One region of the Leisingera sp. CC-HEC096 genome, then DNA from elsewhere that is predicted to be linked to it. Evidence: riboswitches for the same ligand, from Rfam matches in the RefSeq annotation. Region 1 holds a riboswitch; each other region holds the start of a gene.
The links. A riboswitch is a leader RNA that binds a small molecule or an ion and turns the genes downstream of it on or off. The one in region 1 is predicted to bind cobalamin.
Positions count from the first base shown of each region.

Region 1 (9,708 bases):
CTGGCCCGGGCCTGTATGCTGGTGGCCGCTTTCTGGCCTGCGATCCGGGTGCACCAGGGCTTCATGCGGCCAGCGCCGGCGCAGGTTGCAGGCGATCTGCGGGCGATCCGGGCGATTGCTTTACCGGCGGTTCTGACCAACGTCGCCACCCCGGTCGGCAACGCCATTGTTTTGCGCGAGATTGCCCAGTTCGGCACCGAGGCGGTGGCTGGCATGGCGGTGATCGGCCGCCTGATGCCGGTGGCCTTCTCGGTGATCTTTGCGCTGTCGGGCGCCATCGGCCCGATTATCGGGCAGAACTTCGGCGCCGGGCAGTTCGCCCGCGTCCGCCAGGCCTTTATGGCCGGCATCACTTTTACCGCGGTCTACGTGCTGCTGATGGCGGCAGTTCTGTTTGCTCTAAGAGTGCCCATCGCGGACTTGTTCTCCGCCACCGGTGAGACCCGCGCGCTGATCTACCTGTTTTGCGGGCCGCTGGCGCTGGCCTACTTTTTCAATGGCGTAATCTTTGTCGAGAACGCCAGCTTCAACAACCTGGGCCGCCCCGTCTATTCCACCTGGATCAACTGGGGCCGCCACACCCTGGGCACCTGGCCGCTGGCGGTGCTGGGCGGCCACCTGGCCGGCGCGCCGGGGGTGCTGCTGGGCCAGGCCGCCGGCGGGATGATCTTTGCCGCACTCGGCGCGCTCTTGGTGCACCGGGTGCTGCAGGACCTCACCCGGCCCGCTCCGGTCGATGCTTTTGCGCCGCAGAACCGGCTGCATGCCCTGCTGGGCCGCCGCGGCTGGTAGAGCCTTTACCGCCTGACCTGCCCCGCCAAGTGTTCGGCAATCCAGTCGAACACCAAACTCGGCCCCTGCAGGCGGCTGGAGTAGTCGCGCGACATCACATAGCCCGCATCACTCACCACCACATCGGGCACCGCCTGCACCAGCGCGCCGCTCTGCAGCAGCCGGTCGATCAGCCCCAGCCAGCCCAGCGCAATGCCGTCGCCGGACACCGCCGACTGCACAACCATGTCGTAGTTGTTGAAGCTGATGTAGTGCTTCGACCGCTCCCCCGCGATGCCCAGCCGGTCAAACCACCCCTGCCAGGTCTGCCACTCGGCCGAGGCCGGTTTCGACAGGCTCAGCAGCTGGCAGTCCAGCAGGCCGGCGGCCGAGGGCACCGGGCCATGCTTCTCCAGGTAGGCCGGGCTGCACACCGCACCGACCCGCTCCTGCAGCAGCATCACATCGCCATCGCCCATGCTGCTGCGCGGGCCGACGTGGATCTTGATATCGCAATCCTCGCCATAGTCATCCGGCGGCACCTGGCTGGCCAGGATCTGGATCTCGATCTCATCCCCCAGCTCCGCCCGCAGATGCGACAGCCGCGGCAGCAGCCAGAAGCTGGAAAACGCAAAATCCGCTGAAATCCGCACCCTGGGCCGGGACTTGCGTTCCAGCAGCGATGACACGGAATTGCCCATTTGCGTCATCGCCGGGCGCACCACATTGAGCAGCCGCACCCCCTCGTTGGTCAGCGACACGCCCCGGTGACCGCGGCGGAACAGGGCAATGCCCAATTCGGTCTCAAGCCCCTTGATTTTCTGCGAAACCGCCGACTGCGTCAGCCCCAGCGCCTCTGCCGCGCCGGTGAAGTTTCCATGCCGGGCCACCAGGTCGAAGGCGTGCAGCGCGACCAGGTTGTGGCTCAGCTTCCTATTAATGCTGCTAATGTCATCCATAAATAATTGCCTACTGCAAAAGGCGAAATTTTTATAACAGAAAATGCCCTGCGTAAGTTCTGCTAAAGCCGCAGCCCCGGCGGCATCAACCGGCAGAGCAAGGGAAACAGGGATACTCTATGTCAATCAAACCTCCTTTGACGGATCTGCCGATCGGCACATCCGACCGCGGCTTTTACCGGGGCTTCAGCCAGATCGTCACCATCTCCTCCAAGCTGATGATCGGCGGGCTGGTGATCTGGGCCATCGCCTTCCCGGACCAGTCGGGCGCGGTGCTGAATTCGATCAACGGCTTCATCCTCGCCTCCTTCGGGGCCTGGTACATCTGGACCGTAGCGCTGTTCGTGCTGTGCTGCGCAGCACTTGCAATCTGGCCCACCGCCGGACGCCTCAAGCTGGGGCAGCACGGCGACCAGCCCGAATTCTCCAATTTCTCGTGGTTTTCGATGATGTTCGGCGCCGGTATCGGCGTCGGCATGCTGACCTGGGCGGTGGCAGAGCCGATCTATCACTGGAACAACAACCCCGAAGTCATCCAGGGCCTCACCAACGGCGGCACCGCGGACAACATCCGCATGGCCTACAAATGGTCCTTCCTGCACTGGGGACTTGGCGCCTGGGCCTGCTACGCGATTGCCGGGCTCGCGCTCGGCTTCTTTAGCTACCGCCGCGGTCTGCCGCTGACCATGCGCTCGTCGCTGACGCCGCTGTTCGGCGCCCGCCTCTCCGGCTCCATCGGCCATACCGTCGACATCGTCGCGGTGGTCGCCACCATCCTTGGCGTCGCACAAACGCTGGGGTTCGGGGTTGAACAGTTTGTCTCCGGCCTCACCCGCATCGGTATCGGCGGGCTGACCAACGAGGGCGGCACCGCCAACACCACCGGCGTCATCGTGGCGATCCTGGTGATCATGGCGGCCTCCACCGCCTCGGCGCTGTCGGGTGTGGGCAAGGGCATCAAGTGGCTCTCCAACATCAACATGGTGCTCAGCATTGCGCTCTTGGGTTTCTTCCTGCTGTTCGGCTCCACCTTCTTTGGCCTGCAGGCGCTGCTGGTGGGTCTGTGGGACTACCTGGTCGCCATGCCCGACATGCTGTTCCGGGTCTGGACCGGCGACGGCAACCCGGACAGCGTCGCCTCCAAGCTCGAAGGCTGGCAGGGCGGCTGGTCGGTGTTCTATTGGGCCTGGTGGATTGCCTTCGCGCCCTTCGTCGGCCTGTTCCTCGCCCGCATCTCCAAGGGCCGCACCATCCGCGAGTTCGTGCTGGGCGCGATGATCGTGCCGTCGCTGATGTGCTTTGTCTGGTTCACCTGGGCCGGCGGCACCGCCATCGACCTGGAGCTGCGCGGCGGCGCGGGCGGCCAGATCAGCTCAGCCCCCGATGGCGACAAGATCTTTGCCATGGTGCAGTACATGCTGTCGCCCTGGCTGGGCTGGGCGATGTCGGTGATGATCGTGATCCTGCTGATGACCTACCTGGTGACCACGGCGGACAGCGCGGTGCTGATCGTGAACACCATCAACGCCGCCGGCGACGAAGGCCCCAAGGCCCGCCCGCACATCGTCTTCTGGGGCGTGGCGCTGGGTGCAGTGGTGACGGCGCTGTTGCTGGTCGGCGGCCTCAAGGCGATCCAGACCGCGATGGTGATCGGCGCCCTGCCGTTTTCACTGGTGATGGTGCTGCAATGCGCCGCTCTGGTGAAGGCGATTTACAACGACGGCCGCCGCGAACAGGCAGGCCTGGCCACCACCGTCACACAGGAGCCGGCGGAATAAGGATCTCCCCGGGCGGATGGCTGCGGACGGGCAGCGCAGCCATTCGCCACTTTACAAGCTCCGCCGCTCCTTCATGCTAGGGGCGGACGCCTTCAACCAAAGGACCATAAAAATGACCAAATACTACAACAGGGAATCTCTCCACCCCGCGGTGCGGATGCATGCGGAGGAAGTTGCGCAACACAAGCTGGACCGGCGCGAGTTCCTGAGCCGCGCAACCGCGCTGGGGGTGACCGCCTCTGCCGCCTACGGGATGATCGGCCTCAGCCAGCCGGTGCAGGCAGCGGCCAATGCCCAGGAAGGCGGCACCATCCGCATCCAGCAGGTGGTGCGCGCGCTGCTCGACCCGCCGCTGTTCAACTGGCCGCAGCTGGGCAACCTGGTGCGCGGCTACATGGAATACCTGGTGCAGTACAACGCCGACGGCACCTTTGAACCCCGCCTGCTGGAAAGCTGGGAGGTGAACGAGGACGCCACCGAATACCTGCTGCACATCCGCCCCGGCGTGCACTGGAACGACGGCCGCGGCACCCTGACCGCTCAGGATGTGGCTTACAACTTTGCCCGCTGGTGCGATGGCAAATGGGAAGGCAACTCGATGGCCGCCCGCATGGGATCGCTGCAGAACGAGGCCGGCGACGGCCCCGCCGAGGGCGCGCTGGAGGTGGTCGACGAGCTGACCCTCAAGGTGAAGCTCACCCGCCCCGATATCACCATCATCCCGGCGGTGACCGAATACCCCGCCGCCATCGTGCCGGACGGCTGGTCGGGCGATCCGGGCGCCGACCCGATCGGCACCGGCCCCTACAGGCTGGTCGAATACGAGGTCGGTGTTAAGGCGGTGCTGGAAAAGGACCCGGACCACCAGTGGTGGGGCGAAGGCGCCCATCTCGACCGGATCGAGTTCATTGACTTCGGCACCGACGGCGCCACCCACCTGTCGGCAGCGGAATCCGAAGAAATCGACATGACCTACGAAACCGTGGGCGAGTATGTCGACATCTTCACCTCCATCGGCTGGAACGTCAGCGAGTCAGTCTCGGCCAACACCCTGGTCCTGCGCACCAACCGCGACGCCGAGGTGGACGGGATGCAACCTTATGCCGACGCCCGCGTCCGCCGCGCCCTGGCGCTGGCCTGCGACAACGCGGTGCTGCTGGAGCTCGGCTATGACGGCCGCGGCACCCTGGCGGAAAACCACCATGTCTGCCCGATCCACCCGGAATACGCCGATATCGGCGCTCCGGTGCGCGATGCAGAGGCCGCGCGCCAGCTGATGGAGGAGGCCGGGATGCTCGACTTCGAGCATGAGCTGATCTCCATCGACGACGACTGGCGCCGCAACACCACGGATGCGCTGGCGGCGCAGATGCGCGATGCGGGGCTCAAGGTCAAACGCACGGTGCTGCCCGGCAACACCTTCTGGAATGACTGGGACAAGTACCCGTTCAGCTCCACCGACTGGGGCCACCGCCCGCTGGGGGTGCAGGTGCTGACACTGGCCTACAAGACCGGCGTTGCCTGGAATGAAACCGGGCTGGCCAGTGCCGAGTTCGATTCCATGCTGGAAACCGCCTCAGCCATTGCCGACGCCGACACCCGCCGCGGGCACATGGAAGGCATCGAAAAATTCATGCGCGAGGATGGCACCATCATCCAGCCCTACTGGCGTTCGCTTTACCGCCACGCCCGGCCCGGCATCATCGGCGCCGAAAGCCACCCGATCAACGAAATCCACGTGCACAAGCTGGCGCTGGAAGCCTGATCAGGCGCTTGGAAAGGAAACGGGCGCGCGCCATGCCGGCGCGCGCCCTTCTTTATGGTCAAATCTCGACCTCAACCCGGCCAATCGGGTTCGAACAGCAGGCCAGGATATACCCCGCCTCCACATCCTCTTCCGAGATGCCGCCGTTGTGCACCATATGCACCTCGCCCGCGGTCTTCTTGACCTTGCAGGTGCCGCAGATGCCGAAGGTGCAGCCCGACGGGATGTTGAGGCCCGACGCCTTGGCCACCGCCAGCACCGTGTCGGTCTCGGTGCAGTTTGCGGTCACGCCCGACGAGGCAAAGGTGATCTCGGCGGCAGCGGTCTCTTCCGGAACCACATCGTCCAGCTCCGGCGCATCGGCCTCGGTCTCCACCGGCGCGCCAAAGCTTTCCTGGTTGTAGTTCTCCATGTCGAAGCCCAGGCCGTTCAGCATGTCGCGAACCGCTTGCATGAACGGATCCGGCCCGCAGCAGTAGACTTCCCGCTCCAGGTAGTCGCCGGCGATGATCCCCAGCATGATCTGATTGAGTTGCCCGCGGTAGCCGGTCCAGACCTGATAGGGGTCGTCCTCTTCCACCACGAAATGCAGCTTGATGCCGGGCACCCGCGCCGCCATGCCCTCAAGCTGGCGCCGCGCGATAATCTCGCTGGGGCGCTTGGCGCAGTTGATGAAGCAGACGTCGGGCGACTGGCCGCGGTCGAACAGATACTGGGTCATCGACAGGCTCGGCGTGATGCCGGAGCCTGCGGAGATGAACAGGAACTTGCCGTTCGGGCGTTTCGGCAGGGTGAACACGCCCGCCGGGCCGGACGCCTTGAGGAACATCCCCGGTTTCAGGTGGTCCAGCATCCAGCGGGTGCCGATGCTGTCCGCCTGCGCCTTGACCGTGACCGAGATCGACAGCGGCCGCGAAGGCGAGGAGCTGATGGTATAGGTCCGCCAGACGGTCCCGCCCGGCACCGGCAGCTCCAGCGTCAGGAACTGGCCCGGCTGGTATTTGAACCACGCGCCGGACGGCGCGCGGAAGCTGAAGGTGGCGGTGTTCGGCGCCTCCGGCACAACAGAGACGCATTCCAGCATCTCGTCGTCCTTCCACGCCAGAGTCTCGTCCAGCGTCTCGAAGTTGGCCTGCAGTCCCATGCCCTTACTCCGCCGCGATCAGGTGGCGGCCGGTCAGCGCGCGGGTCAGATGCTCGGCATACCAGTTGGAGAACTGGATGACGCCGCTTTCCTGCACTTCCGAATAGGGACCGGGCTCATAAGCGGGCGAATTGATGCCCTGCTGATTGTCCTCCACCACGATGCGGTCCTCGTCGTTGGTCGCGACCCAGACCTCGGTCAGCCGCTTCAGGTCATAATCCTGACCCTCGACCGCATCCTTGTGCACCAGCCATTTGGTGGTGACTTCGGTCTCGGTCGGGCTGATCGGGGTGACGCGGAACACAATGGAATGATCCGGCAGGAAGTGGTTCCAGGTGGTCGGGTAGTGGAATTTCAGGAGCGTGCCCGCATCGGCAAACGGCACCCGGCCCAGCTTCTTGGCGACAGCCGCCTTGCCGTCCATGGTATAGCTCTCGGCGCCCTCATTCAGCGGCATCCGCGCCACCCGGTACTGGCCGCGCGCGTCGATCTGAAACTGCGCCGGCACGCCTGCCGCCTCGATCCGGTCGAAGTGCTTCTGCAGGTGCGGCGGGGTCTCGCCGCCCTCGACGCCGGTGACGGACGGATCTTCCGGGAAGGTCCGGCACAGCGACGGGTGATTGCCGCCGCAGTGATAGCACTCGCGGTTGTTCTCCCAGACCAGCTTCCAGTTGCCCTTCTCGATGATCGAGCTTTCATAGGCCACCTTGGCGTTGGCCAAGTCGTGCGGCTCCAGGTAGGGACGCGCGACCTCGGCAAATGCATCGAAATCCGGCGCTTCATCCGCCAGGCAAATGTAAATCAAACCCGCCAGGTCGCGGCAATGCACCGGCTTCAGCCCGTGCTTGGAGGCATCGAAATCCGGCCCCATATCGCGCGCCCACAACAGCGAGCCGTCCAGCTCATAGGTCCACTGGTGGTAGGGGCAGACCAGTTTGGGCGAATTACCCTTCTTCGCCTTGCAGACAACCGAACCGCGGTGGCGGCAGGCATTGTGGAAGGCGCGCACCTGGCCATCGGTGCCGCGCACGATGATCACGTTGTAGGCGCCGACCTGATGGGTCACGAAATTGCCCGCCTTCGGGATCTCGCAGGCGGGAATGGCAAACAGCCACTCGCGGTAGAAGATCTGCCGCATGTCCAGATCCAGAACGCCCGGATCGGTATAGAACGCCTGTTCCAGGGAATAGTTTTTCTGACGGGCCACCAGTTTGGCCAGAATCTCGCTGTCCTGAAGCATCTGCTTCTCTCCTTTGCCGCATCCCCGCGGCAGGTTGGCTTGGCTGCGGGCATGGAGAGAGAGATCGCAGGCCACGCGCCTGCAACCGCCCCGCCGCCACCCGCGGTTGACGTTTTTTTTGGCAAGGCTGGTTTCCGGACTGTCCCGGGGCCATTCGGCGGCGGGGCCTGGCACCTTCCCGAAGCCATTGGCTTCAGTGGTTTATTGCCATGCCTTGCCCGGGGTCACCGTTGCGGGGGCAGTGCCGGAGTTTCACCAGCTTCCCAATTCTCCGCCCCGAAAGGGCGGCACCTTGCTGAGGCGGAAATTGCCCTAATCCCGGCCCGCAAGCGGAGACAAATCCGACCCGCCGAAACCGGAAAAAGACATGCATGTTTGCCGCGCCCGCAGGGACAGAGATGTCCAGAATCTCAAACCGGCATCCGCCAGCCTGTTTGCGGCAAGGCGCTGATCTTTGGTGTAATTCCCCTCGAAACAGACACAAGGACCGATTCGCGGGGCGGTGGCCAGCAGGCAGGCCGGGCTGCGCCGCCGGATTCCGCCCTTGCCGCCGCCCCCGCCCTGCGGGCAATAATTGCGCCAAATTCCAAGACCTTTCACCAACCCCGCGTGATCAGAAAAGGCCGCCCATGCCCGGACCAAATACAGACAGCAGCGCCAAAACCATGTTGGCCGTCATGACCACCGGAAACGGCGGCTATGACAAACTTGAATACAAAGCCGTGCCGATCCCGGAGCCCGCAGAGGGGGAGCTTTTGCTGCGGGTCCTCGCAGCCGGGGTGAACAACACCGAAATCAACACCCGGCTCGGGTGGTATTCCTCCAGCGTGACAACGGACACCGCCGCGGCCGCCGGCCATCAGGAGACCCATGCCGAGCAAAAGGCCGACGGCGGCTGGAACAAGGCAACCCCCTTCCCCCTGATCCAGGGCACCGACTGCTGCGGCGAGGTTGTCGCCGCCGGCCCAGGCGCCAGCCAGACCTTGACCGGCAAGCGGGTTCTGGTGCGGCCCTGCATGCGCCCCAAGGGCTACGATGTAATGGACAACGTCTGGATGGCCTCGGACTTCGACGGCGCCTTTGCCCAGTATGTCAAAGTCCCGGCCTCCGAAGTATTCGCCGTTGACTGCCCCTGGTTGGACGAGGAACTGGCGACGATCCCCTGCGCCTACGGCACGTCCGAGAACATGCTGCACCGCGCAAACGTCCGCTCAGGCGAGCTGGTGCTTGTGACCGGCGCCTCCGGCGGTGTCGGCTCGGCCACGGTGCAGCTGGCCAAACGCCGCGGCGCCCGGGTGGCGGCAATCACCAGCCAGGGCAAGATGGATCAGCTGCGGGAGCTCGGCGCGGATATCGTCCTGGACCGCGGCAGCGACCTGCTGGCGGAGCTGGGCGGGGAAAGCGTGGACGTTGTTGTCGACAACGTCGCGGGGACCGGCTTCCCGCAGATGCTCAAGCTGCTGAAACGCGGCGGCCGCCTGGTGTCCAGCGGCGCCATCGCGGGGCCGGTTGTCGATCTGGACATGCGGGACATGTACCTCAAGGACATCACCCTGATCGGCTGTACCGCCTGGGACGAGCCGGTATTTCCAAACCTGATCTCATATATCGAGCGCGGCGAGATCCGGCCGCTGCTCGCCAAGGTCTTCCCGCTCAAGGACATCGCCAGGGCCCAGCAGGAGTTCCTGGAGAAAACCCATTTCGGCAACTTCGTTCTGGTGCCGCCGCAGGTCTGACGGCCGGCAGGCCTTCAAGACCAATGAAAAGGCCGCCTGGGGGGCGGCCTCTCCTTACTTCGATTTCCAGCTGTCCAGCCAGCGGCGGAACCGGCCCTGCCGCTCGGAAATCGCATCACCCGCGGCATAAAGACTGTCCTCGGCGCTTTCGATCATCGGGTCGATCCGCGCCCGCCGGAACCGGCGCCAGCGCACATAGATGGCCCACAGGACCGCAACCAGCAGCACCAGGAAGATGATGCTGAACCAATTGGTTGGCTTGTCCTCCGGCCCCGCCACCGGCTTGATCGACACCGCATTCGGGAAAATCGACAG
Region 1 is NZ_JCAIJS010000001.1:3,385,803-3,395,510, reverse strand. Features, by position in the region: gene AC5STI_RS16395 (MATE family efflux transporter) at 1-792, shown strand, start outside; gene AC5STI_RS16390 (LysR family transcriptional regulator) at 798-1,730, opposite strand; gene AC5STI_RS16385 (BCCT family transporter) at 1,850-3,508, shown strand; gene AC5STI_RS16380 (ABC transporter substrate-binding protein) at 3,621-5,273, shown strand; gene AC5STI_RS16375 (FAD-binding oxidoreductase) at 5,332-6,417, opposite strand; gene AC5STI_RS16370 (aromatic ring-hydroxylating oxygenase subunit alpha) at 6,422-7,657, opposite strand; cobalamin riboswitch at 7,766-7,967, opposite strand; gene AC5STI_RS16365 (alcohol dehydrogenase family protein) at 8,287-9,393, shown strand; gene AC5STI_RS16360 (DUF1523 family protein) at 9,448-9,708, opposite strand, start outside.

Region 2 (9,708 bases), 890 kb from region 1:
GCGCCCACGGTATCCTCCCACGGCACCTCCTGCGCGGGCGTGGCGGTGGCCGGATGGGGCACAGGCGACGTCGTCGGTGTCGCACCCAATTGCCGGCTGATGCCCATACGCCGGGCGGATATCAGCGAACACGTCAGGATGGCCGAGGCCTTTTCCTGGGCCTGGCAGCAGGGCGCAGATGTGATTTCTTGCAGTTTTGGCTACGATGGGCGGCCCTGGATCCTGCCCGACGTGGTCCGCGCGGCAATGGAAGAAGCCATTACACTCGGCCGGCAAGGGCGTGGCGCAGTGATCGTCTGGGCAGCGGGCAATGGCAATGAGGCCGTTTCGGACGATGAATGGGCGAGCCACCCCGAGACGCTTGCCGTTGCCGCCTCTACCGATAGCGACAGGCGCGCCGGCTACAGCGATTTCGGCCCCGAGATCGACGTCTGCGCCCCCAGCAGCGGAGGCTTCCGGTCGATCACCACCTCGTCCAATGGCGGCTACACCAGCTTCTTTGGCGGAACCTCGTCGGCTGCGCCGCTGGTGGCGGGTGTCGCTGCGCTTATGCTGTCCGTCTGTCCGTCGCTGACCGGAGCCGAGGTGCGCGCCATCCTGAGGTCAACCGCCCTCCAGATCGATTTTGAAGAAGGAGAATACGACAATACCGGTCATAGCCGGTTCTACGGGTACGGACGGGTCGACGCGGCCCGGGCGCTTGAGGGTATTTCGCCTCTTATCGAAGCGCTGCGCGACAGCCCTGCCCTGGCCGACATCGAACAGATCGACGCCTTTACCGCCGCCTATCTTGCGACCAGTTCCGCGGGTCAGGCCATCATCTCATTTCTCAGCACACGGCGTTTCATAATCCTGGCGCTGCTAAAAAGCGATATCGCGTTCCGGCAAAGAGCGCAGACCGTCCTCGAAACCATCATTCAATTCATGAAAGGAGGAGAACATCCTGGCGACATCACCGACGCCGCAGTGCTTGCTCTGACAGGTGCAGCGCAAGACCTCATCGATGCGTCCATATCTAGTTGAAGTTTTAAGTTCCTTAAAAAAGGAGGTCTATTCATGTCCCGCACATATTCTGACCCGCGCGGTAAGCGCAGTTCGAAAACCAAGACATCCTCAGGCGAAAGATCGCAATCGGGCGAACGCTCGGTCGAGGACGTTTTGTCAGAATTGGTCGCCATGCTGGAAAACTCCGGTGCTACTTCGGGCTCAGGCACAGGCAGCAACAGCGCGCCAGCTACGCCGGGAACCGGAAATGGCACGCCCTCGTCCGCGACTGCATCAGCAAACCGTTCCAGCCGGTCGCTGGGCGATACAAAGGCGCCGCCGCTTGATGCGTTCTCCATGATTGATCTCGACCGCGGGTGCATTCTTCTGCCCGATTGGCTGAAGAACCTTAAGAAGATGCCTTATGCACAAGGGCAGATCGACAAGGCCATCGCAGGTGCCGGCGAGCCCGGTAGCTCCACCAACGACGATGAGCGCGCGGTCTGGTTTCTGGCCCCCTGGGTGGTTGCCGGCGGTGTTTGGCTGGCCGGAGAGCTGATCGAAGACGACGAGGACGACGATCGCGCCATCCTTCCGCCATTACCCATTATCCTGCCGATCATCATCCAGAATGCAATCATCGAAAAGCTGATCGACAAATTCTCTTCCGACGACGGCGAACGCTTCGTCCCTGCGTTCATCGCCGTCACCGGCCTTTTTGCGGCGGGCCTCGCCACGGGAAGCACCGGCAAGAAGCTGTGGAAAAAATACGTCGACTAATTCATTCCGATCCGGAGAAAAGCAATGTCTGCGAAACTCGATCCGACCAAGACAATCTTCTTCCCTCCTCCCACCTTTCCACCCGTTCCCGGCCCGTTCGATCCCTGGCCCGGCGGCCCATTCGGTCCGCCGCCGATCACGACCTCGCCGCGCACGACCCACGGCCCCGGCGAACGCGCCGCCGGCGATCCTGCCGCACTCGACGCGCTGTTAGCCCGGCTCGTCGAACTGCTGTCCGATGCGCTTGAGCGGCAAGATTACGATGCCGTCATCAAGGCCTATGGCCCGGTAATTCAGAAGCAGCTCGAGAGCGACCCTGACGCCATGGCGGCTTTTCGCGCTCTGTTCGAACGCTACGGGATCGACCTCGATCAATTCAACCTGCCCGCCACTGATGAGCGCGAACCCGTAACAATCGGGATTTCCGTGACTGTGGCGCTGATCGCATTTGGCAGCGGTGCAGTGATCGGCTGGTTAGCCGAAGACTGAGCACTGTCCAGATTGGGCCGCGGAACTTCCCGGCCCAATCAGCTACCGCAGAAACAACTAAGAGATAACGCAGCATGGGTTGCTGAACAGGCCGAGTGATCCGGGCTGCGGTCAGTCAGGCCGCTAGGGAAAACTCACCAGTACGCCAGGTTCCCAGCCCCCGGAAGGCTAATTGCTGCCAAGCAAGCTCACTGCCTTGCCCGGCCCGGAATGCGGCCTGGCACCCTCGTGAGTTTCCGCTCACTCAATTGATACCCTTCCGGAGCAATCCGTTCACGGAACTCAGGATCATGGCTGACCAGAAGAACCGCCTGATCCAGCCCCTCCAGGATCTCTGCCAGCCGCGTGTAATTTTCGGGGTCCAGCGCGTTGGTCGGCTCATCAAGGATGAGAACGTCCGGCTCCATCGCCAGCACCGTGGCCAGTGTCACCAGCCGCTTCTCACCACCCGAAAGCTTGTGCGTGACCCGCTCGCGCAGATGCATCAGCCCCAGACGGTTCAGCACGCTGTCGACGATGGCCAGCGCCTCCTGTTTAGTTTTTCCCAGGTTGAGCGGGCCAAAGGCCACATCCTCGGCCACAGTCGGGCAAAAAAGCTGGTCGTCAGCGTCCTGGAAGACAAAGCCGACACGGCGGCGCATCTCATGAAAGTCCGCTTCCTCAGCGCAGGTTTTGCCAAAGGCTTTGACCGTTCCACTGGCAGGGGTCAGCAGCCCCATGATAACTTTCAGGAGTGTCGACTTCCCGGCGCCGTTTGGCCCGACAATCGACAGACGTTCACCCGCGTTAAGCTGCATCGACGCGCCTTCCAGAACCGGATCAAGTCCGGGGTAGGAGAAGTGAATGTTATTCAAGTCAAGAAGCTGCATAGATGGCCTCAGCCCAAATCAAGGCGGCAAGGGCGGCGGTAACGGCCGCGGCAAAGAACAGGTCGGCCCTGCTAAAGCGGAAGTCTTCCAGCAGGATAATGCGGCCGGAGAACCCCCGGCATTTCATCGCAGCCAGAATGCGTTCCGACCGTTCGATAGCACGCACCAGCATCATGCCGACCAGATAGCCATAGCTGCGGTAGGTGTGCCAATTGGTCCCGGGACGGAATCCGCGGAGCTTCATCGAGGTGCGCAGGCGCTGGTATTCCTCGCGCAGGACGTCGATGTAGCGGATTGTGAACATCATCAGATGCACCAGCCGTTCAGGGGTTTTGAGCGCAAACAGCGCGTGTCCCATCGTCACAGGTTCCATGGACCCAACCAGCGTCATGACCGCAAGAATGACTGCATTTGCGGTGAGGGCTATTTCCACCGCACGCCACAGCCCTTCCCAGCTGGCCTCCAGCCCCCAAACCGAAAAAACCGGGGTTCCGGGGACAGTAAAGGGCAGCAGTACCAGCATGAAGACGATAAAACTGTCCATCATCGCCATCCGTTTCAGCGTTTTCCGGGGTGGCAAGCCGGAAAACGCCAGCAGCCACATGGACAGGCCAAGCGCAGCCGAAAGCACCCAAAGATTGCTGAGCGAGACAACGACGACGGCATAGACTGCGCTCATCACGATGCGCATCCGAGGATCAAGCGTGGTGACCTTGGCGCGGAAAACGCCGATGCCGCTGAGCGGTTTTTCAGCGCCGGTCAGAACATAGGTCATGAGCTGCCGCCAATCTTACGCTGCGCGGCGATGTAGAAGCCCAGCCCGAACAAGCCAAAGATATAGCCGATGCCGCCAAGGATAGACTGAAAGTCCGACTTGTTCTTGAACGCGGTCAGTTCCTGCCGGAGCGGGCGCAGTTCGTTGCGAATCATGGCAGCCAGCTCAGCGCGGGCCTCACCGGACAGGCCGGCAGCCGCGGCGGATGAGGGGGCTTCAGTTGTGCCGCCGGCCGCAGGCATTAGCCTGCGCGGGTTTTGACCCAGGATCTGCGCGACCTCTGCCGCATCCATGATCACTTCCGCAACGTGGCCAGCGCCAAGGTCGCCGCGAAACACATGCGTTACCGGCTCCGACGGTGTGAACAGGAAAAAGCCGTCGGAGTCCGTATTGGTTTCACCCAGCTTGCTCCCAGCTTCGTCAAAGACTTCGATCAGCAAGTCCGGAGCCATTGCGCCATTGGAAAAGCCAACCTCGCCCTCGATATCCGAGCCGGAGGGGAATACCGCAGAGATCACATTGTGGGCCAATGCCGGCAGCGGTGCGAGAAGAGCAAGAATCAGAACACAGGACCGGATCACGTCAGGCTGCCTTTCGTGTCAAAGAACAGCTCAGGTTTCACCCGCCGGGCCAGGAAGATTGCGGCGCCTGACAGCAGAGCTTCGATAACCATCACAGGTATATGCGAGAAGAAGACAAGCTTGGCGGCTAGAATGAACTCATCGCCGGATAGCATTAGCGAGAAGGCTACGGCCAATGTCGTTGCCGCTATCGCAGCTCCGCCTCCGATACCGCCCCAGATCGCGCCGTGCAGCGGCGAGCCGCGAGCCACCAGCGGGCGGAAAGCCAGCCCCACCAAAACAGCGGGCAAGGCGATATTCACGGCATTCACGCCCAGCACGGTCAGCCCGCCAAAGCCAAAGAACACCGCCTGCAACAACAACCCGACAAACAGTGCCGGAAACGCGGCCCATCCCAGTACCAGCCCGGCCAGCCCGTTCAGGATCAGGTGAACCGAACTGGGCCCGATCGGGACATGGATCAGTGAAGCCACAAAGAAACTGGCCGAAAGAACCCCTGCCGCCGGAATGCGCTCCAGCGGCAGGCTGCGCAGACCCATGGCGATACCGCCGGCTGCAGCAACAGCGCCGCCAATCACAACCGGGTTTGACAGAGCGCCGTCTACGATATGCATCGGTCTGCTTTCACTTCAGCTCTTCAGCGTGGATCCACAGCACAGCATCCTGGCTGAGTTCCTTGCCGTCGTGCTCGGTTACCGGGCCGGACCCCAGAGCGGCAAAACCCCAGTAGCCTGCTTTCGGGATGCCGAAGGAAAACACGCCGTTCTGGTCCGCGATAGCAACGATCGCTCCGCCCGGCATCTCACCCACGGTGGGATCGGTGGCCGAAAACGCTTTGAGGTCAGGCTCGGCCGCCATGAACTCGATCTCGATTTCAGCACCGGGGACTGGCGCGCCGTCTGCCAGAACCTGACCGGAAAAGGTGGATCCGACGATCACGTTGTAAGGCTTGTTCAACGGCAGAATCTCGGTGGCCAGACCAACCGGCTTATCCCAGTCGGTCGGCAAAGTGTTTCGGTTCAGCACGACTTTTGAGATCTGTTGAATATAGATATCTTCGCTTTCCTCGTAGTAGGGCGAAGGCACGGTCACCACGACATAGTCGCCGGAGCGTTTCACCGGAACGGACGCCTTGTAGGCCGAAGCTTCGTTCTCAGCGCCCTTGAAAGTGGCGGGTTCAAGGCGATCCGAAAGGTCGGTCTTTTCGCCTTTGTGGATCATGAAGAATTCTTCCGGCGCGCCCATGTCCATTGCGTATCCGTTTGACATGGGATGCCAGAAAACCAAGCCCATCGGCACGTCACCGGGCTTCTCGATCAGCGCTCTTTCGGTGTAATTCAGCTGGAAATGCGCCGACGCGGCGGCAGGCAGGGAAACGGCCAGTGCTGCGGCCAGATAGTTCAGTTTCATTTCGTCCTCATTCGACGACGCAGGCGCACCTGCAATCAGGAATGAACAACGGGGAGTATTGGCACGGAGTCGCCGGAACGGCCGTCGCGCCAGACGCTCACCCCGGCGTCCGGTGGAAAAGGGCAGAAACTCCGCAAGCGGGGCCTCGGTCCTTGTGTCCGGCAGGTCTCCTGACTCGCGGGTCCTGGTTCGGCTGGCCTTCCCGGGGATGATCCCAGTGGCGTCTTCAGCGTCACTCACCGCTCACAGTTGCGGGGGCAGTCACGGATTTGGTCCCTTTTGGGTACGCCGCACCGTGTTCCCTATTTCTTCCGCTGCGCATTGAAACACTTGCGGAACCGGTCACACTGGTTGAATGGCAAAACCGAATTTCCGAGTCAAGCTTCTTGCCTTCTGCTCAGTCTCGGGATTGGCACTGCAGATGACTGTTTCCGGACTTCAACGGCCAGCTGGCAAGCCTGAGTGATGCGCGCAAACGGTGGCCGGTTTCCAACGGTATTCCTTTCGTGTGACCCGATTTCACGGGTTAAGACCGCTACCGGAATGACGATTGCCCGAGCCCGGCAGAGATAGTTCAAAGCACCGTACGTTCTGCCGGTATTGGGTTTTCCTTGCCCCTTGTTCGATCAGGATTTGGGGCTCTTCTGACCTGCAGAAGGCTTCCCGTTCAGAACCTCGCCTCGCAACCCGGCCTTAAAACCCTCGCGGCCACGTTCCCCAGAGTGATACCAGTGCGCTTCAAGCGGCAACAACTGCGCTCCCACCCTGTTTTGCCCTCTTTGCGACACGAGGTCTTCCGAAGGTAAAATCAGGGAACGCTTGGCCACTGGCGGAACAGGAGACGCGAACGGGAATGTTGGAGACACGAAAAAGGAAAGGTTCTGTCGCAAATGGTAAAAATTTATGTCGCGCGACAAGGGAGGAAGTGGCGGACCGAGGAGGATTCGAACCCCCGACCCCTTGATTCGTAGTCAAGTACTCTATCCAGCTGAGCTATCGGTCCACTGCGGCGGGGTTTACTCATAGCATCGCAGAGTCGCAACCCTAAAAGACGGCTGTTTCTGTTTTTCTTCACCAGCAGCTTCCGTACAAACCTCGGCGGACGGCTGAACCACAAGGGCGTGCCCCCGTTCGGCCGCTTTGACATCCGGCCGCTCTTCGCCCCAAGACCGGCCGGAATTGTGGTATAAGTCTGAAGCCATGTCTTCCCCGCCAGGCTTGGCGCCGGGGAAGGCGCGTACCGCAAACCGAAAGGGGGCGGCGGATGCCGGACCGGAACTCAGCAGGTTTTCAGCTCAGGCCGCTTGAAACAGCGGATCTCGCCACAGCCGCAGGCTGGCTTCAGAACATTGCTGACATGGCTTGTTTTGATCGCTCGAACCGCGTGCCGCTCAGCGCACAGGGGCTGGAGCAGTCATGGGAGCTATTGTCCGATACAAAGGCAAACGCCGATAAGTGCTGGTTCGCACTTACCACGGAGTCCAGTGAGCTGTGCGGTATCACCGGGCTGGATAGCATCTCAGCGGTGAACCGTGATGCCGTCATTGCCATGTTCATCGAAGAATCCAGGCGCAGGCAGGGTGTTGGGATACGGGCCCTGGCGCTGCTTCTGGACTTTGCCTTCCGGCAGATCGGGCTAAATCGCGTTACATCATACTACCGTGCCGACAATACCCGCAGCAAGCACCTGACCGCGCGTGCCGGCTTTGCGACCGAAGGCAGAATGCGGGCCGCATGGTTTGCAGAAGGCCGTTTCTTTGACATGGTCACTGTCGGCCTCTTGCGCGAGGAATGGGACGCCAGCCGCAAAGCGCTGGCGCAGGAGCTTGGCGCGGGCCCGCGCGTAAGTTTCCGCGGCGCAGAAGCCGCTGGCTGGGCCTGGCCGCCCGGCCCGGACAACCCGCTAGAAGGATGAGCGCGAATACCAGCGGCCCCAGCCCGCACTCACAGGAGGAGGACAGCTTGTGAGCGGCCAAAAAAAGACAACAAGAGTCCGCCGCCAGCTTGGTGCGGTGCTGTTTGCCGATGTCGTCGGCTATGCCCGGCTTATGGGCAATGACGAAATCGATACCTACAGTGCCCTGAAATCCCTCTTGGAACAGCTGGAAGCGGCTTGCCAGGCACATGAGGGGCAAGTGGTGGCGGTCCGCGGCGATGGGGTTCTGGCGCTGTTTGAGACAGCCACGCATGCTGTGGAGTTTGGCGTCGAGCTGCACCGTATTGCCGAGAAAAACAACCGTGCACGGCCGGACGATCAGCACCTCCGGTTTCGCGCCGGTGTGCATATGGGCGAAATTCTGGTCGATGACCGAGGTATCCATGGCGACAACGTCAACATTGCCGCCCGGCTGCAGGAGATCGCCGAACCGGGCCGGGTTTTTGTCAGTGCGTCCGTCTACGAGCAGATCCGCAACCGGCTGCGCTTTGGCTTCGAGTTCCTCGGCCCGCAGCAGCTCAAGAACATCACCGAGCCTGTCGCGGCCTATTGTGTCCGCAGCGAAGTCGCAGGCGCAACGATGGCGGCAACCCGGCGGCCGGAAACACGGCCCGCGCACCGGCCGCCGCCTGGGATCCCTTCGGTCGCCGTGCTGCCATTTGCCAGCCTGGGCGGCGAGCCGTCCGACAGCTGGTTTGCCGACGGGCTGACCGAGGACATCATCCTCAACCTGTCAAAGTTCAAAAACCTTTTTGTCATTGCCCGCAACTCCGCCTTCTTTTTCAAAGCCAGCACCATGCCGCCTCAGGATGCCGCGCGGGAACTGGGGGTGCGCTACGTCGCGCGCGGCAGCGTCCGGAGAGCCGCCGCGCGGGTCCGGATTGCCATTGAGCTGATCGACGCGGAGACCGGCCGCACCATCTGGGGGGAGCGGTACGACCGAAATATTGATGACATCTTTGCCATCCAGGACGAGGTAACTGACGCTATCGTGGCTTCTACGGCCGTTCTGATTGAGGCGCAGGAACGCAAGCGTATGGCGCAGACGGCACCCGCCGACCTTGCCGCATACGGGTATGTCCTGCGCGGGCAGCAGTATATCTTCCGCTACACAAGGCAGGACAACCACGAAGCGCAGACCCTTTATGAGCGCGCCCTCGCCCGCGACCAGGACTATGCCCGGGCCTCTGCCGCGATCTCCCGGACCATGAATATCGACTGGCGCTACTCCTGGGCCAAGGATGCCGAGCACGCGCTGGATACGGCGTTGTCTTATGCGCAACGGGCCGTGGAGCTGGATCCGACCGACGCCCGCGGCTTTGGCGAGCTTGGTTTTGTGCATTTATACCGGAAGGAGCACGATGCCGCGCTCGGCGCCTACCGCCGTGCTCTGGCGCTGAACCCCAACGATGCGGACCTCCTGTCGGACTATGCTGATGCGCTGGCCCATTCCGGCGATAACGAAGCCGCAATCGGAAACCTGCAGCAGGCCATGCGGCTAAACCCCTATTTTCCGGACCAGTACCTTTGGCACCTGGGCGGGGCCTATTACAATCTCAAGGAATATGATGCGGTGATCGGCACGCTGACGAAGATGAACAACCCGACAGAGGGCCAGCGTATGCTTGCCGCCAGCTATGCGCAGCTGGGCCAGATGGAACAGGCCCGCAGCATGGCAGACCGGCACCGCGAAGCGCATCCCAACTTTTCGCTGGAACGCTGGGCCAAGGTGCAGCCTGACCGGCTGGAAGAAGACACCCAGCACTTTGTCGAAGGGTTGAAGAAGGCAGGGTTCTGACCCCGTTGACCCGACCGGCGGTCAAGTTCGCGCCCGCGGCGCGGAGACCCTACGCTCTTTAGCGTGCAAACATTTACCGAACACGG
Region 2 is NZ_JCAIJS010000001.1:2,493,220-2,502,927, forward strand. Features, by position in the region: gene AC5STI_RS12025 (S8 family peptidase) at 1-1,023, shown strand, start outside; gene AC5STI_RS12030 (hypothetical protein) at 1,057-1,764, shown strand; gene AC5STI_RS12035 (hypothetical protein) at 1,789-2,253, shown strand; gene AC5STI_RS12040 (energy-coupling factor ABC transporter ATP-binding protein) at 2,442-3,122, opposite strand; gene cbiQ (cobalt ECF transporter T component CbiQ) at 3,109-3,897, opposite strand; gene AC5STI_RS12050 (NikL family nickel/cobalt ECF transporter subunit) at 3,894-4,478, opposite strand; gene cbiM (cobalt transporter CbiM) at 4,475-5,092, opposite strand; gene AC5STI_RS12060 (DUF4198 domain-containing protein) at 5,103-5,888, opposite strand; cobalamin riboswitch at 6,032-6,246, opposite strand; tRNA gene AC5STI_RS12065 (tRNA-Arg) at 6,815-6,891, opposite strand; gene AC5STI_RS12070 (GNAT family N-acetyltransferase) at 7,153-7,803, shown strand; gene AC5STI_RS12075 (adenylate/guanylate cyclase domain-containing protein) at 7,853-9,622, shown strand.
Region 2: another riboswitch for cobalamin. It lies ahead of AC5STI_RS12060 (DUF4198 domain-containing protein); the one in region 1 lies ahead of AC5STI_RS16370 (aromatic ring-hydroxylating oxygenase subunit alpha).

Region 3 (9,708 bases), 210 kb from region 1:
CGCCAGCAAGCTGCCAGCCCGCGCCGGTATACTCCAGCTCCAGGCTTATGACGCCCAAATGCGACCCGTGCGCGCCTGGCATCACCACCGGCTTGGCGAAAGGATACTCCGGGTCAGGCAACGTTAAGTGGGTATGTCCGCCCACCACCGCATCAATCCCGGGCAGCGCCGCCAGCTGTTCCAGCGCGTTCTCGCTGTGGTCCGCCCCGGTCCTGGCCGCGATGCCGGTGTGCGCCAGTGCCAGCACCACATCGCAGCCTTCATCCCTCAGCCGCCGGGCCTGGGCTTCGGCGGTTTCCACGATACCCGCGGCCTCCAGCTCCACTTCCAGCGCGTGGCCGCTCCAGATCAGTGTCTGGGGCGGCAGCACCGACAGCAGGCCGATCCGCACCGGCGGCAGGCCGGGGCACCCCGGGATTTGCCGCTCCAGTACCGCGTTCTTTGCAAAAGGCAGTTCATACCCGGGCTGCACCGCCGTCAGGCTGGAGCACAGCACCGGGCAAGGCACGTCCGCAAGCACACCCGCCAGCGCTGTGAGACCGTAATCAAAATCGTGATTGCCCAGGCCGGCCGCATCATACTCCAGCACCTGAAAGGCGCGCGCCAGCGGATGCGGCCCATTGGCACCTGGAACGATATCGCCCAGCGGCGAGCCCTGAAAGCCGTCACCGTTGTCGACCAATATACAGGCTGCACCCTGCTCAGCCGCCGCGGCACGCTCACGGGCGATCAGGCTGGCCACCCGGGACAGGCCGATGGCCGGGTCGGGGCGGTCGGAATAATAGTCATGGCTCAGCAGGTTGCAGTGCAGGTCCGTGGTCGCCAGGACGCGCAGCACCCCAGCGGGCCGGGCCTTCGGAGCCCCCGCCCCGCTCGTCATGTCCGAATCTCTGCTGACACCGCCTGCCCGCCGCTCCTCTCGCACCATTCGGCGCCATTCTTGATTAACGGCTATTTGAATCAGCGTTCTAAGGATTTGCAATAACTCCTTTCGGCGGCTTGTTAACTTTTTGCGGCCGCCTCACCCCCTGCGGCATGGTTGCACCATGGTTTGCTGAAAAAAGCCCCCGAGGCAGCCCGAAAGGTGTGGCGGCGCAGCGACAGGCAAGCGCGTATCGCGGTGAAATACTGGCAACGCCTGCGGCACACTGTCATGGATTGCCGCAGCCGGTCCGGGATGCCGGGTCAACAGCCGCCAGTCAAAGGGGAGCCGCCATGAAACGCGCAGAACAAGTGACCTTCGGCGGCGGCGGGCTGGATCGGGCTGCGCATCTGCGCACCGACGCAGGAGCGTTGAAAACGGCCTGGCACAGCGCCAAGGCCCGGGTGCTCTTGATGTGGCGCGGCAAGCCGCTGACAGTGCGTGAAACAGAGGCGGATCTGCCCTGCGGCCTGGCCTGGACCGCGCCGGACCACCCGCTGGCCGCCAGCGGCCGGGACACAGCTCTGTTCCTCGGGCTGGAGCCCGGCGGCGCGCCCTGCTTCGCCTGCGATATCAGCGGCTGGCAGCCCGAAGGCCTGGACCAAGAGGCGCTCAACAGCTTTGCCGACGCCAGCGAGCAGCAGCACCCGGATCTGCCGAAGGCCCATGTCTTTGCCGAGCTGCGCCGGGTAATGACCCGCCTCACGCCGCTGGAGGCCGAACTGGCCACCACTGCCAAGGCCATGCTGTCCTGGCATCGCAGCCACCGGTTCTGCGCCTGCTGCGGCGCGCCCAGCGACATGGCGCAGGCGGGCTGGCAGCGGGTCTGCCCATCTTGCAAGGCGCCGCATTTTCCGCGCACCGACCCGGTTGTGATAATGCTGATCACCCATGGAGATTCAGTGCTGATGGGCCGCTCGCCCGGCTGGCCCGAGGGGATGTATTCGCTGCTCGCAGGGTTTGTCGAACCCGGCGAGACGCTGGAGGCCGCGGTGCGCCGCGAGGTGCTGGAGGAAACAGGCGTCAGGGTCGGCCCTGTCAGCTACCTGTCAAGCCAGCCCTGGGCCTTTCCCATGTCTCTGATGTTCGGCTGCGCAGGCGAGGCGCTCAGCCGTGAAATCACCGTCGATCCGGAGGAAATCGAGGACGCGCTGTGGATCAGCCGCCAGGAGATGATGACGGTCTTTGCAGGCGATCACCCGGTTCTAAAGCCTGCACGGGAGGGGGCAATTGCCCATTTTCTGCTGAAGAACTGGCTTGCGGACACGCTGGACTAAGGCGCATATTGCCGCAAACCGCGCCACAGCCAGGCGGCGCAGAAGAGGCAGGCAGATATGAAATTTCAAAGCAAAGAAGACATCGAGTCCCCTATTGCCGAGGTCTTCGGTGCGATTTCCGATTTTGAGCTGCTGGAGCGCTCCGCCCTGCGCCGCGGCGTAGAGCTGCAGCGTAGCGGCGACCTTGCCCATCCGGAGAACGGCCTGGCCTGGGACCTGAAATTCAGCTTCCGCGGCAAGCCGCGCGACATCCGGCTGACTTTGTCGTCCTACGCACCGGTGACGGGCCTGACTCTGTCCGGCAGCGGCAGCGGCGTTGACGGCCGGATGGAAGTGGAGCTGCTGGCGCTGTCGCCGCAACGGACCCGGATGTCTGTAGAGCTGAAGCTGACCCCCTCCAACCTGACCGGCCGCCTGCTGGTGCAATCCCTGAAGCTGGCGCGCAGCAACCTGACCCGCCGCTTCAAACTGCGCCTCGCCGAATTCGCAAAACTCACCGAAGAACGGCTGAACCGCACCGCCTGAGCCGCTGCCAGGCGCCCGGCCCCGGGTCAGGCCTGTGGCAGCAGGCGCGGCCACAGGGCAGCGTTTTCGCGGGCAAATGCCCCCAGGTGGCCAATTGACTTCAGCCCCAGCTCCCGCGGGGCCAGAACTGCCCGGTTCTGCGCAGCACCGCCGAACACCTCACCCAGCCGCCAGACCGCCTCCGGCGGCACAACGTCATCATCCGCCATCGCAAACAGATCCACCGGGATGCCGGTCTCTGCCCAGCGCGGCTGCGGCAGTCCACGCCCCGTCTCCGGCAGATAGCTGCCACGGGTGGTGCACCAGCGCCGCCATTGCCAGTAAACCCCTGCCGGCAAATCGGCCCCGAACCCCACCGCACGCCCGGGCAGATAGCCCAGGACACGGGCCGCCAGCGGCACATGGCCGAACCAGAAAGCCAGCGCCAGCGCGCGGTAGGGCCAGGGATGATCGTGGTGATGCACCAAGCCGCCCGCAACCACGATCATGCGGGCGACGTCCTCAAGATCGTCCTGCAGGGGCATCAGCATCGCGCCCAGCGAATGGCCGATCACCCACAACGGCACGCCCGCATAGTGCCGCCGCATTTCGGCCCGGGCAGCGGGCTGATCCGCCAGCGCCCAATCGGCCATTGTCACTTTGGACCGGCGCGGATGGTCCAGCGCCGAGTCTCCGAAATCCGTGTAATCATAGGTCAGGCAGGCGATCTGCCGCTCTGCTGCCAGCCAGCGCGCGAAATGCCGGTAAAAGCGCTGCGGCACACCGGTTGCGCCGTTCAGCACCACCGCTGCCTTCACCGCGCCATCCGGGTGGTACAACCGCCCCGCCAGCGCCCCCGTTCGCGAGGCAAAGCGCACCTCTTCCTCCCGGAAACCGGCGGTAAGTTCTGCGTGTCCGTCGAGCATGGCAGCCTCCTAGACCAATCGGTCCAATTCCTGACTGGACCATTTGGTCTAATGCTGTCAAGCTGCCGCCATGACTGACGTGACGACAACCAGCCCGCCTTCCGGCAGCCCGGCCCCGACCCGGGACCGGCTGATCCGGGCGGCCGCCGGCCTGTTCCGGAACAAGGGCTATAACGGCACTGGCCTGGCTGAACTGCTGGCCGCCGCCGAAGCGCCAAAGGGTTCGCTCTACCACCATTTCCCCAACGGCAAATCCGACCTCGCGCTGGCGGCGTCCACTTGGGCCTCGGACCAGATGCTGGCCCTGATTGATGCCGCCTTCGACCCGGCCCCAAGTTTCGAGGCCGGGGCCAAGACGGTCTGCTACAAGCTGGCGAAACTCTTTGACAAGCAGGGCAAGTGGAGCGGCTGCCCGGTCTCTGCGACCCTGTTCGCCGGGCCGGAAAACGACGCCTTCCGTCAGCACGCCGCAGACCTGTTCGAGAGCTGGATCGCGGCCACCGCCCGCCACGCCCAGCGCCTGGGCCTCCCGCAGGATGAGGCGCGCGCGGCGGCGGAGAACTTCTATATCCTGCTGCAGGGCGGCTGGCAGCTGGCGCGGGTGCGGCGCGATTCGGATGTGATCCGCGCCCTGCACACCCAGATGCAGCTGCAGAAAACCGATTGACGACTCAGTGAACCAGCCGCTACCGCTTGTGGTGATGGTTCCCGTGCCACAGAATCTTGTGTCCGGGATGAAAAGGGAACACGGTGCGGCCCCGCCCCAGGCAAGGCCAAGTCCGCGACTGCCCCCGCAACTGTAAGCGGCGAGCGACCCCGATAGAGCCACTGGTCTGATACGAGACCGGGAAGGATCGGGAAAGCTGCGACCCGCAAGTCAGGAGACCTGCCATCGAACGTGTAACTCGAACCCGGGCGGGGTGTCCGGACAGGGTCTGATGGCACCGCGGGACTCCCGCTTTCTCATCCGGTCTCTTGTCCCCCAAACCCCCGCACCACGCGCGGAGGGCGCAGATATGATGTGGACGGACCAGACGCATTTCTATGCGGCAACGGATTGCAAATACCTCGGGAAGCCTTGTCCAGCGGCAGAGCGGATGATCGCCAAACTGGCCGAGGCGATGACCAAGGCCAAGCCGCTGACGCAAGAAGATTTTGAAATCACCGGCACCACCGCGCTGGACGGCTGCCCGCGCACCTGCCCGGCGCAGTTTGCCGCCAGCCACGACCGGATCCGGCTGTTCTGCGGCGTCGGCGAGGATGCCCCGCGCGAGGGCCTCGACCGCTTTGCCGATGCGATCCTCAGCCGCGACGGCACCGGCTTTGCCGCCTCCCGCCTGGACGCCCGCCCCTGCGCGCTGATGGAGGCCCTGCCGAGAACCGCAGAGGCGCGGCAGGCAGAACGGATGATGGCGCTGTGAGCCCGCTTCCAACGGCACCTGCCCGGCCGTTCGGCCGGGCGAAGGGGAATACGTTCTAACCCGCCAGCTGCCCCGCGCAGGCCCAGTCCAGCTGCGCGTCTGTCTCCACTGCGCAGGGCCTGACCGACCGCAGCCGTGCCAGTGCCTGCGCCGGATCCTCGCCGCATTCCACCATCAGCCGCAGCACCGCCATCCCGGAGCGCCCGCAGCCGCCCCGGCAATGCACCAGCACCCGGCCGCCGCCGCCCAGCGCCTGCCGCGCCGACCGGCTGGCGGCCGGCCATTTCGCCGCCACCTCCGGCGGCGGCGTGCCGAAATCCGGCACCGGCAGGTGCAGCCAGCGGCAGGCCATGCTCTGGAGGTCCACCCCCAGCCGCGGAGCCCCGGCGGCCACGTGCTCGGCCTCCGTGGTCATCGATAACACCAGCCCCGGCTTCCATTGGTAAATCTGGATCAGGTCGCCGCGGTAATCCCCCTCGGCACCGGGCAGCCGGCACAGCGCTAGAATGCCGCCGCCCGCGGACAGCGCGTGGATTGTCAGCCCAGCTTGCGCCGCCTCATCCTGCGCTGCTGGATCAGAGGTATCTTCAGATCGCATACCGCCTCCTAGCCGCTGCGTTCCTGCCTCCCCGCATTGCCCCCTCGGCCCCAGCCTAACCGGTCAGCGCACATTCCCAAAGTGCTTTTGCAGCCAGAGGATTGCCCCGTTCTGCGGTGGACGAACGGGCTGCGCTTCAATACCCTGCGCGGAACGCGGACCACCCCGCACACCGAATCCGGCACGAGACACCATGAACGATACCCCCAGCGGCACCACCGGCGGCACCGGCCAATCCCAATACCAGGTTCTGGCCCGCAAATACCGGCCCGAGACCTTTGCCGATCTGGTGGGCCAGGACGCGATGGTTCGGACGCTGAAGAACGCCTTCGCCGCCGACCGCATCGCGCAGGCTTTCATCATGACCGGCATCCGCGGCACCGGCAAAACCACCACCGCACGGATCATCGCCAAGGGCATGAACTGCGTCGGCGAGGACGGCACCGGCGGCCCGACCACCGATCCTTGCGGTAAATGCGAGCATTGCGTGGCGATCATGGAAGGCCGCCATGTCGACGTGATGGAGATGGACGCCGCCTCGCGCACGGGCGTCAACGACATCCGCGAGATCATCGACTCGGTGCAGTACCGCGCCGCCTCTGCGCGCTACAAGATCTACATCATCGACGAGGTCCACATGCTGTCGACCAGCGCGTTTAACGCGCTGCTCAAGACGCTGGAGGAGCCGCCCGCGCATGTGAAATTCATCTTCGCCACCACCGAAATCCGCAAAGTGCCGGTGACGGTGCTGTCGCGCTGCCAGCGCTTCGATCTGCGCCGGATCGAGCCGGAGGTGATGATCGCCCTCCTGCGCAAGATCGCCACCGCCGAAGGCGCCGAAATTGCCGAGGACGCGCTCGCCCTCATTACCCGCGCCGCCGAAGGCTCTGCCCGGGATGCGACCTCACTGCTGGATCAGGCGATTTCCCACGGCGCCGGAGAGACCACCGCCGATCAGGTCCGCGCCATGCTGGGCCTGGCCGACCGCGGCCGGGTTCTGGACCTCATGGACATGATCCTGCGCGGCGATGCAGCGGCAGCGCTCACCGAACTCAGCGGCCAGTACGCCGAAGGCGCCGACCCGCTGGCGGTGCTGCGCGATCTGGCGGAAATCACCCATTGGGTCTCGGTGGTGAAGATCACCCCTGATGCAGCGGAAGACCCCACCGTCAGCCCGGATGAGCGCGCCCGCGGACAAGCGATGGCCGAAAACCTGCCGATGCGCGTCCTCACCCGGATGTGGCAGATGCTGCTGAAGGCGCTGGAGGAAGTCGCTGCCGCGCCAAACGCGATGATGGCCGCCGAGATGGCGGTGATCCGCATCACCCATGTGGCCGACCTGCCCTCGCCCGAGGAACTGATCCGCAAGCTGCAGGACACCCCGCCCCCGCCGCCTCCGGGTCCCGGCAGCGGTGTGCCGATGCAGGGCATGGGCGCCCCGGCCCTTGGCGGATCGGGCGGCGGCAATGCCCAGGGCGGCTATGGCGGCCCAGGCGGCCCCGCCGACGGCGCACCTGTGGCCCATGGCGGCGGCGGCACCGTGACCGCGCTGGTGCCGCAGGTCAGCTCCGCGCTGGCCCGCTACCCGACGTTCGAACATGTGGTCGAACTGATCCGCACCAACCGCGACGTGAAACTGCTGGTCGAGGTCGAAGGCGGTGTGCGCCTAGTCTCCTACCAGCCAGGCCGGATCGAATTCACCCCCGCCGCCCAGGCGCCCAAGGATCTCGCCGCGCGGCTTGGCTCGGCGCTGCAGAACTGGACCGGCGCCCGCTGGGTTGTCTCGATCGCACCGGATGGCGACGCCCCCACCATTGCCGAGGTCCGCGACGCCGCCGAGAACGCCTTGCGCGAGAAAGCCACCGCGCACCCGCTGGTGCAGGCGGTGCTGGAAAGCTTCCCCAAGGCCAGGATCAAGCGCATCCGCACCCCCGAGGAGCTGGCTGCCGAAGTCGCCGCCGAAGCTCTGCCCGAGGTCGAGGACGAATGGGATCCGTTCGAGGACGGGTGACGAATCCACGTAGGGTAGCGCCTTACCAGGATGAAGGTCACGCGCTGCCCGGCCTGTCAGCCGGGCGAAAGGGCGCTAAAGTCCAGCAGCAAGACAAACCTGCCCCTTGTTTCACAGCCCCGCGGCCCGTATCTGTCCCCCAAACCGAAAATCTCAGGAGAACACAGATGCTCAAAGGCCTCGGCGGTCTTGGCGACATGGCCAAGATGATGAAATCGGCACAGGAACTGCAGACCAAGATGGCGCAGATGCAGGAAGACCTGCACAACGTCATGGTGACCGGCGAGGCCGGCGCCGGGCTGGTCAAAGCAACCGCATCCGCCAAGGGCGACCTGAAAGCCCTGGACATCGACCCCTCGATCTTCAACGGCGACGACAAGGAAGTGGTCGAGGATCTGATCCTGGCCGCGATCAAGGACGCCCAGGCGAAGGCCGCGGAGAAGGCGCAGGAAGAGATGACCAAGCTGACCGAAAGCATGGGCCTGCCCAAGGACATCAAGCTGCCGTTCTAAGCAGCTGCACGCTCCCATATTTGAAAGGCGGCCCGTTTCGAGCCGCCTTTTTGCTTGCCCGCCTCAGCTGGTCTCGAGCCAGAATTTCAGGAAACGCCGCCCTTCGTATTGCACCTCCCCGGTCTGAACGGCCCCCAGCCGGGCCAGCGGCCGCAAATGCCGACGCGTCGGCGGCAGCAGAAAGGTGACATAGGGGATGCGCGCATCCCGCCGGGCAAAATCCAGCGCCTTGCGAGCAATGGAGGGGCCGAGGCCAAAGCAATCCGGCCGCAGCACCAGCCCGAAATCCCATTCACTGCCCTCTTTCTGGAACCCGCCCCAGCCGAGGTAGGTGCCGCCGCGCAGAAACGCCCAATGGCCCAGCCCGTCGCGTTTCCAGCAAGCCTCCTTGGCGGCAACGAAGGCTTTGGCCGCCTTCTCATCCCAAGCTCCTGTCAGCAGCGGCATATGCTCAGCCATCCGCGGATCGGACATGTGGAGGGCAATCTGCTGCGGCGCAACCTCGGTCAGCCGGGCAAACCGCAGCTTCCGGGAACCGTCGTCCAATTGCTCTGCGGCACGTCTCATTCAAAATCCTCACCCAGCTCTGCCAAGGCATACCTCCGGGCAGCGGCAAAACAAACCCTGAACATTTTACCGCCCCGCCCTTGCGCTCCCCTGCCCCGATCAGCCTATATGGCTGCGAAGAAAAGGGCCCAAGGCATGATCAAGAACTCCACCAGCGACATCGAAGACCTGATTGCCCTGATGGCCAAACTGCCCGGACTGGGGCCGCGCTCGGCCCGGCGCGCGGTGCTGCACCTGATCCGCAAACGAGCATTGCTGCTGACGCCGCTGGCCGATGTAATGAGCGAGGTCGCCGCGACCGCCCGCGAATGCCTCAACTGCGGCAATGTTGGCACCAGCGAGATCTGCCTGATCTGCACCGATGAGCGGCGCGCCAACGGCGAACTCTGCGTGGTCGAGGATGTGGCCGACCTCTGGGCGATGGAACGCGCAGGCGTGTTCAAGGGCCGCTACCACGTGCTGGGCGGCACCCTGTCGGCGCTGGATGCGGTGGGCCCGGAGGATCTGCGTATTCCCCGGCTGGTGGACCGGGTGGCGACCGAAGGCATCAGCGAGGTGATCCTTGCGCTGAACGCCACCATCGACGGCCAGACCACCGCCCATTACATCGCCGACCAGCTGCAGGGGCAGGTCAAGCTCACCTCCCTGGCGCAGGGTGTGCCGATCGGCGGCGAGCTGGATTACCTCGATGACGGCACCATTTCCGCAGCCCTCAAGGCGCGCAAGGAAATCTGACGGCGCGGCCGGGCGCAGAAAATTTTTGAGGAAAAATTTTGGCCGGAAAATTAGAAATTTTCCGGTGCCGCGCCCGCCATTGGTGGGCGCGGCCTCCCTCAACCTGTCAGCCGTAGAAACTCCTCAACCCCTGCACTGCCCGGTCAAAGGCGGCGTCATCCGCATCCTTGTGCAGCACCATCCGGATGGCCCCGGAAGTGCCGCCGCCTATCACCACCCCCTCCGCCGCCAGATG
Region 3 is NZ_JCAIJS010000001.1:3,598,897-3,608,604, reverse strand. Features, by position in the region: gene AC5STI_RS17450 (5'-nucleotidase C-terminal domain-containing protein) at 1-880, opposite strand, end outside; gene nudC (NAD(+) diphosphatase) at 1,216-2,199, shown strand; gene AC5STI_RS17440 (SRPBCC family protein) at 2,257-2,724, shown strand; gene AC5STI_RS17435 (alpha/beta hydrolase family protein) at 2,751-3,629, opposite strand; gene AC5STI_RS17430 (TetR/AcrR family transcriptional regulator) at 3,700-4,296, shown strand; cobalamin riboswitch at 4,315-4,537, shown strand; gene AC5STI_RS17425 (hypothetical protein) at 4,646-5,050, shown strand; gene AC5STI_RS17420 (protein-tyrosine phosphatase family protein) at 5,106-5,648, opposite strand; gene AC5STI_RS17415 (DNA polymerase III subunit gamma/tau) at 5,842-7,659, shown strand; gene AC5STI_RS17410 (YbaB/EbfC family nucleoid-associated protein) at 7,827-8,171, shown strand; gene AC5STI_RS17405 (GNAT family N-acetyltransferase) at 8,235-8,738, opposite strand; gene recR (recombination mediator RecR) at 8,874-9,473, shown strand; gene ltaE (low-specificity L-threonine aldolase) at 9,580-9,708, opposite strand, start outside.
Region 3: another riboswitch for cobalamin. It lies ahead of AC5STI_RS17425 (hypothetical protein); the one in region 1 lies ahead of AC5STI_RS16370 (aromatic ring-hydroxylating oxygenase subunit alpha).